DNA from 3 places in the Paenibacillus riograndensis SBR5 genome. Region 2 is predicted to be linked to each of the others. Evidence: riboswitches for the same ligand, from Rfam matches in the RefSeq annotation. Region 2 holds a riboswitch; each other region holds the start of a gene.
What was found. Region 2 has a riboswitch for cyclic di-AMP ahead of PRIO_RS00495 (C40 family peptidase). Riboswitches for the same ligand answer to the same signal wherever they lie in the genome.
Positions count from the first base shown of each region.

Region 1: linked by a shared signal. The riboswitch ahead of PRIO_RS13265 (alpha/beta fold hydrolase) and the one ahead of PRIO_RS00495 (C40 family peptidase) in region 2 are both predicted to bind cyclic di-AMP.
Region 3: linked by a shared signal. The riboswitch ahead of PRIO_RS03260 (hypothetical protein) and the one ahead of PRIO_RS00495 (C40 family peptidase) in region 2 are both predicted to bind cyclic di-AMP.

Region 1 is NZ_LN831776.1:3,247,659-3,249,855, forward strand. Features, by position in the region: gene PRIO_RS13250 (Na+/H+ antiporter subunit E) at 7-486, shown strand; gene PRIO_RS13255 (Na(+)/H(+) antiporter subunit F1) at 483-776, shown strand; gene mnhG (monovalent cation/H(+) antiporter subunit G) at 760-1,131, shown strand; cyclic di-AMP (ydaO/yuaA leader) riboswitch at 1,155-1,312, shown strand; gene PRIO_RS13265 (alpha/beta fold hydrolase) at 1,320-2,147, shown strand.
Region 2 is NZ_LN831776.1:102,015-104,211, reverse strand. Features, by position in the region: gene PRIO_RS00500 (hypothetical protein) at 1-763, shown strand, start outside; cyclic di-AMP (ydaO/yuaA leader) riboswitch at 983-1,120, shown strand; gene PRIO_RS00495 (C40 family peptidase) at 1,178-1,606, shown strand; cyclic di-AMP (ydaO/yuaA leader) riboswitch at 1,992-2,134, shown strand; gene PRIO_RS00490 (C40 family peptidase) at 2,140-2,197, shown strand, end outside.
Region 3 is NZ_LN831776.1:740,055-742,251, forward strand. Features, by position in the region: gene PRIO_RS03255 (hypothetical protein) at 1-431, opposite strand, end outside; gene PRIO_RS03260 (hypothetical protein) at 460-969, opposite strand; cyclic di-AMP (ydaO/yuaA leader) riboswitch at 1,084-1,253, opposite strand; gene PRIO_RS03265 (glutaredoxin family protein) at 1,540-1,779, opposite strand; gene ytxJ (bacillithiol system redox-active protein YtxJ) at 1,776-2,102, opposite strand.

The DNA of each region.
Region 1 (2,197 bases), 3.1 Mb from region 2:
ATGAAGATGGCTGTTCAAATCTTATTAAACCTGATGACTGCGTTTCTGTGGATGATGCTGAGCGGCGACGGGTCAGGCTCAGGCTTTGTAATCGGCTATCTGCTGGGCTGCGGAATTCTGCTGGTGCTGCGCAGGTTCCTCCCTGAACCTTTATATTTGAAACGGGTGTGGTCCATAGTGAAGCTGCTGGCGCTGTTTCTGCGGGAACTGGTCTGGTCCAGCTTTGCGGTCATCCGGCAAATCCTCAGTCCCAAACTGGCGGTCCGCCCGGGCATCTTCGCTTATGAAACTGCACTCCGGTCCGACTTTGAGGTCACCTTGCTCTCCTGCCTGATCTGTCTGACACCGGGGACACTAACGCTGGAAGTGTCGGGCAGCGGCCGGACCCTCTATATTCACGCTATGGATATTGAGGATGCCGGCCAGCTCTCCCGCCAGATCGAAGGAACCTTTGAAAAAGCAATAATGGAGGTGACCCGGCTATGATTCCGCTATTGCTTAATATTGCGCTGACGATCCTGGCACTGGCCATGCTGGCCTGCCTGTACAGGCTGATTCAAGGACCGACCCGTTCAGACCGGGTTGCTGCGCTGGATACGATCGGCATTCATCTGCTGGCCGTGATCGCGGTGCTGGGCATGCAGCAGAGGACAGAGGATTATTTTGATATGGTGCTTGTGATCGGAATTCTGACGTTTATCGGAACGGCGGCTTTAGCCAGGTATATTGAAAGAGACGCGGTTATGGAGCATGGAGGTGATAAGCTTGATCGGTGAGCTGCTAATTGCGATACTGGTATTGCTGGGCGCATTGATATGTGGGCTTAGCGCGTTTGGATTGGTCCGGCTCCCCGATGTTTATTTACGTTCCCATGCCGCCACCAAAAGTGCTACACTGGGTGTATTGTGTGTGCTGACAGGAGCCTTTCTGTTTTTTTACTTCTATATAGAAGTAGTCAGCATCAAGCTGCTAATCGCGATTGTATTCGTCTTCATCACTTCTCCGGTTGCAGGGCATCTGAACGGCCGGGCGGCTTACCGCTCGGGTGTGCCATTATGGAAGGGCAGTGTGCAGGATGATCTGAAGCCGGTGCTCGAAAAGAATAAGACGAAGCAGGATGACTCGCAGTAAAAATAATAGTAAACTAAAGAATATTGTCTTTTTCGCTGAATTCTGTAAAAGAAGCGGGGGAACCACCGCGTGTGCAGTTTTGCAACTGCCATGCCAAGGGGTGAATCTCGAACATTCGAGTAGGGCTACTCTTCAGGCCCGAATCCGTCAGCTAACCCCGTAAGCGTAGAAGAGAGGAGACGAATGGATTGCCGCAAATTCTGCTAAATGGAACTACTATCTACTACGAAACCTATGGTACAGGAGTGCCGGTTGTTTTTATTCATGATCACCTGACCTCGCATCATCTGTTTGAGCCGCAAATTGAGTATTTTCGTGACCGTGTTCAAGTGATTGTTATGGATCTGAGAGGGAACGGGTTGTCCGGAAAAATGGATGTCGAGGTTCACCGCATTCTGGATACCCAGTGTGAGGATTTGAAGGAGCTGCTCCGCCGTCTGGGGCTGCTGAGTGTGATTCTCGTCGCAAGCTCCGGAGGGGGTGTGCTGGCCCAGAAATTCGCTGTGCAGAACCCGGAGCTGGTGCGTGCGCTGGTGCTGGTGGACAACTGTTCGAGCGGACATGATTCCACGATAAATAATCGGATATGGGGAATTGTTGAGAGATGCTCATGGATGTCGTATTATTTGCCGCCTGAGCTGCTTTTGCGCTCCCTGAGAATCGCCTATAACAAATGGCTGCCCGCTTATCATATCCTCCGGAATGAGCTGCTGCATAAACGGCCAACCGAAGGGATCAAACAGCGGATTGCCCTGCGCCAGATTGACATTCTTGCCTATGCGGCCAAGCTGCAGGTTCCTGTGCTGTGTGTAACGGGAAGCCAGAATGAGTGGAGACTGGCGCAGGCGAGCAAGAACGCCTCCATGCTGCCATCGGCGCAGCTCGTGGTGCTGGATGATGCCATGTACCCCAGCCATCTGTGCCAGCCGCAGCATTTTAACCGCCTGCTGTTAAATTTCCTGATCGACCAGCATGCCATTCATCAGCGGGCTGACGGGCTGGAGGGCGGCGGATGACTCAGCTCCTTACCGCTGTCCAGCCATGCATAGGCCAACCGCAAAAAAAC
Region 2 (2,197 bases):
ATTTATTTACCGGCTTTTCTGGGGCTATTTCATGTACAAGTTTGTCAAAAGCGCCGTGGTTCCCGTGCTTCTGCGCTACCCGGACCAGCATGCGGGAGGCAGCGGGCTGGGCAGACTGCTGTACTATGTGGAGGGGCAATTCGCTCTGGGTTCGGACCCGGCGGTTCAGCATTGGCTCTGGATGCTTCTGGCACTGAGCGCAGCAAGATTGCTGGTCTCCCCCTTCATCCGCGCAGGGCTGCTCCACGAGCTGCATCAGGAGCGCAAGGGCGAGCGCGGAATGTTCTTTTTTCCGGGCATGCGGCTGTATGGGCTTCCGGTGATGCTGTTCAGTCTTATAGAATGGGTGCTGGCAGCCCTGCCCTTGTACTGGCTTTTTCCCAAAATGTACAACCTGCTGCTAAGCGGCATTCTGGATTACAGACAGCTGCTGAAGCTGGTTCCTTACGTCCTGGCATGGCTTGTGTATCTGTTCTTCATCCGGAAGCTGTTGCTCTACATGCAGTTCGGGTATACAGCCGGTACAGGAATACTTCCATCCCTGCTGGTGTGCCTGAAGGTCATTGTTCCATCTGTGGGACTCTCCCTTGTGCTGGGAGCATGCGGGCTGGTGATGATGCTTATTTGCGGAGCAACCGCGCTGCTTAGTCCCGGATTGCCGGCCTTTCTGCTCCGCCAGTTCTCTCCGCTGCCCACTACACTGTTCAAAATGTGGGGAATCGCCGCCCAGTATCATCTCTGGCGCAGTAAAACATTTCCGTAATAATAGAGCCGCTTAACCGGCATAATAAAAGAGTCGCTACTCCTTACCGGGAGCGGGACTCTTTTTTTGGGTTACAAAGTGATAAAGAGTATTTGCAAAACTGTAAATCCTCTGGTACAATGATGCCTGTACTACTAGTAACAAATTTGTAATCTTTAAGTTACAGCTTATAAACCACATTTAACTTGAGCATTAAAGCTTGTCACACACGCTCTTCTGGTGCATATAACGCCAAATTCCCTGCACCGGGAAGCGGGGGAACCATATCTTGGGTGAATTGATCTCGCTTTAGAGGGGTCATAGGGGACCTTCTACCGAATCCTTAAGCTAACCTCGCAGGCCTTGGAAGGAGTACATCATTTGAAAAGTCAGAATTTCAAGAAGAAATGCACCGCAGCAGCACTTGGATTAGTGATGGTATTCACATTTGGAGCTGGCAGCGCTTTCGCCGACTCCAAAATGGACACAGTTATCGCCAAAACAATCGGAACGACCTATAAATTCGGGGGCACCAGCACCAGCGGTTTCGACTGCTCCGGATTCACGAGGTATGTATTCAAAAATGTCGGACTTACCCTGCCACGCACTTCCAAAGCTCAATTCAGCGTTGGCACCCCTGTATCCCGCAACAACTTGCGTTCAGGCGACCTCGTTTTCTTTAACACCTTTGGTTCGGGAGTTTCCCATGTCGGCATTTATGTCGGTAATGGCAAATTCGCGCAATCCTCCAGTTCACGCGGCGTTACGATAACTTCACTGAGCCAAGCCTACTGGGCCAACCGCTACGTTGGCGCCAAACGAGTGATGAGCACTACAGCGTACCAGGCTGTTGCCTACGATTGATAAACGTTATTCCCCTCAATATTACTGCCTCTAACAACTAAATGTAACTTATACGAACCCGGACTGATTATTGCCGTAATCATTTCCGGGTTTTTCCTTTTCCTTATTCTCCCTTTTACACGTTTTGGAGGTCTTTGAAACACCTTTTTGCTAAATATTCCAAAAAAATCTCCCATACAGCTTACGCAGCGCGTAAAATGGGCCCTCAAGAATAGATTTTTGTCTCGTCACACGGAAAAAATATGCATTATTATGCTTTAAATGATTGCCAAGAGCTTCTGTCTTTGTTACAATTACTGCAGTGAGTTGATAGTAACATTTTTGTAATTATTCAAAGTTAATTTACAAACTTTTTGTCATGTATTGATCCGCAAGCTAATCCTAATCAACAGTCGAGCCGAGTTCCTTAATCATTAGGGAAACGGGGGAACCGATTTTGGGTGAATTGACCTCCTATTCACAGAGGGGTCATAGGGGACCTTCAACCGAACCCTTAAGCTAACCTCGTAGGCAATTGGAAGGGGTATTTACTTTTGAAGAAGAAGCTGGCATCAGCCTTACTGAGCTTTTCCATTATCCTTACCATCGGAG
Region 3 (2,197 bases), 640 kb from region 2:
GTTGGCATTGCGGCTTCATGTGCAGCCAGTTGCTCGCGCATCTGCCGGATCTGGGCCTTGAGCTCAGGCAGGCTTTTCCTGAGGATCAGACCGATGTCCGTCAGGGACAGGCGCAGGCCATACCGGAGTGCATGCACAAGCTGGTCCTCCCAGGACAGGCAGGCCGGGATACAGGATTTGCGGCCTTGGACAATCAGGGAGCAATGACGGATGCATTCACGGTAGCACTGAAGAGAGAAGCTCTGCGCGTCACAGCCTGTACGCAGATACGGCTCATAAAGCACCGTGAAGCTCTTCACGGCAGCCTCCTCTGCTTCAGCCCCCTGCCCCAGCAGCAGCCTGCTGAGCGTATAGATATTCCCGCTGTACTTCTCAATGTACTCTGCAAATCCGGCTGTTGAAGCTGATGTGCGCGATAAGGGGTCGGGCATGTTCTCACGGTCCTTTCTGAATATAAAACTATAGAATAGAGTAATAAGCGATAGATTTATTAATCAGCTCCGCCGGGTCCGGCTCAGGCCAGATCCGCTGGAGCTGCAGTGTCCGTGAAGGTCTATAGTACATTCTTCCCGCACTTGAGTTACCTCCGGCTGCCAACACGGAGTGAAAATAAGAGTCTGTCTGAACCTGCGGGTCAATGAATTTCCCTTGAAGCTTTGCCTTGAGATGCAGCAGTGCACCCAGTACCAGATCCCGCTGAGTCTGTCCCCACTGGGGGCCTAAGCGGTCTACAATTCGGATCGCCTCCTCAAGGCGGCAGCGGCGGATGCTGCGCAGGAAGTTGCTCCATTGGATCAGATCAACCCGCTTATCTTCCCATAGCAGTCCCTGTGACCAGCTATGCCCTGCCTGGCAGGTCAGCTTCAGGAGGCCGTAGCGGCAATTTCCGGCCTGCTCCGGCCCGGGGCCTGCGGGCCAAGGTGTATCGAATACCCATATTTCTATACGCAACAGCCGTCGTGATTCCATTCCCGTGTTCCTCCTAATCATTGATCTCCACACAAAAAGCCGCAGCAGAGGAGGACCTCTGCTGCGGCTTTCGGTACAGGTTCAAATAAACCTGGCGCATAAGCGTGGCGGATCAAGTTCTCTCTCTATACGCTTACGGGGTTAGCTGTCGGATTCGGACGGTGAGAGTCGCCCTGCCTAGTGAAACTGCATTGGTGCAGTCCCCTTCGGATTCACCCCAAGTAGGCTTATCGCCTGGTGGTTCCCCCGTTTCCCGCATGGCGGGAATTCAGCGTTGATTGGTTTTCATGAATAAGTTCTGAAACGAATCATACTCTTTCATGCGGTTCTTTGTAAAAAGGAAAAAGGGAAATGCGGCGTAAATTAACGTTGAAATTCCGGGATTCGCAGGAAATAAACGGATAAAACCATATATGTTGCTGTTTATCGGCCTATTATCTCATTCGTACGCCGGTTTTTATTTTTTTTGAAAAAAAGGGGGATTCAAGAATAATTTAGTCCTGAATCCCCTTTTTAACCTATGAATCCGGAACCTGCGTCAGCTCTGCTGATCCAAAGAACTCCGGCGTATTACCGGGCTGCTGCAATAAGCTCCTTAAGCTCAGGCAGATTGAAGCCCTTGACGGCATGCGCCCCTGCTACTGTAACTGGAACACCCATGAAACCGAGCTTCTCCACTTCTTCCTGGTAGACCGTGCTGGTCATAACATCTCTTACTTCAAAAGGAACGCCCTGCTCCTTCATCAGCTGCTTCACTTGGTTGCAGTCACTGCAGTTCGCGGTTGAATAGATAATTACAGGCTGGCTCATGAGTTCACAGCTTCCTTAATGGCATCCCGGGTGATCTTCCAATGGGAGGTGTTCCAGCGGACCTCGCCGTCTTCGAGCAGGAAAATTTGCGGAGACTCATGTTTGATGCCGAAGTCCTCGGCAATCTGGTTGGAGACTGGACGGTCTTCAATCACATGGACCACGGCAGCAGGGGTGCCGGAGCTTTGGACATAGGCCTGGAATTCTTCATTGGCCTTGGCGCTGATCGGGCAGGTGGTGCTGTGCTTGAACAGCAGCTTTTTACCAGGCTGTGCAAGGTATTGATGCAATTCGTCGACACTGTGAATTTGTGCTATGGACATCGGAATCCCTCCTGATATTTTTAGTTTGCTAACAATTCGGTTGTTAACAATGATATTTCTGATTGTAACATAGTTAAAAATTAAGTCAAAAGGGA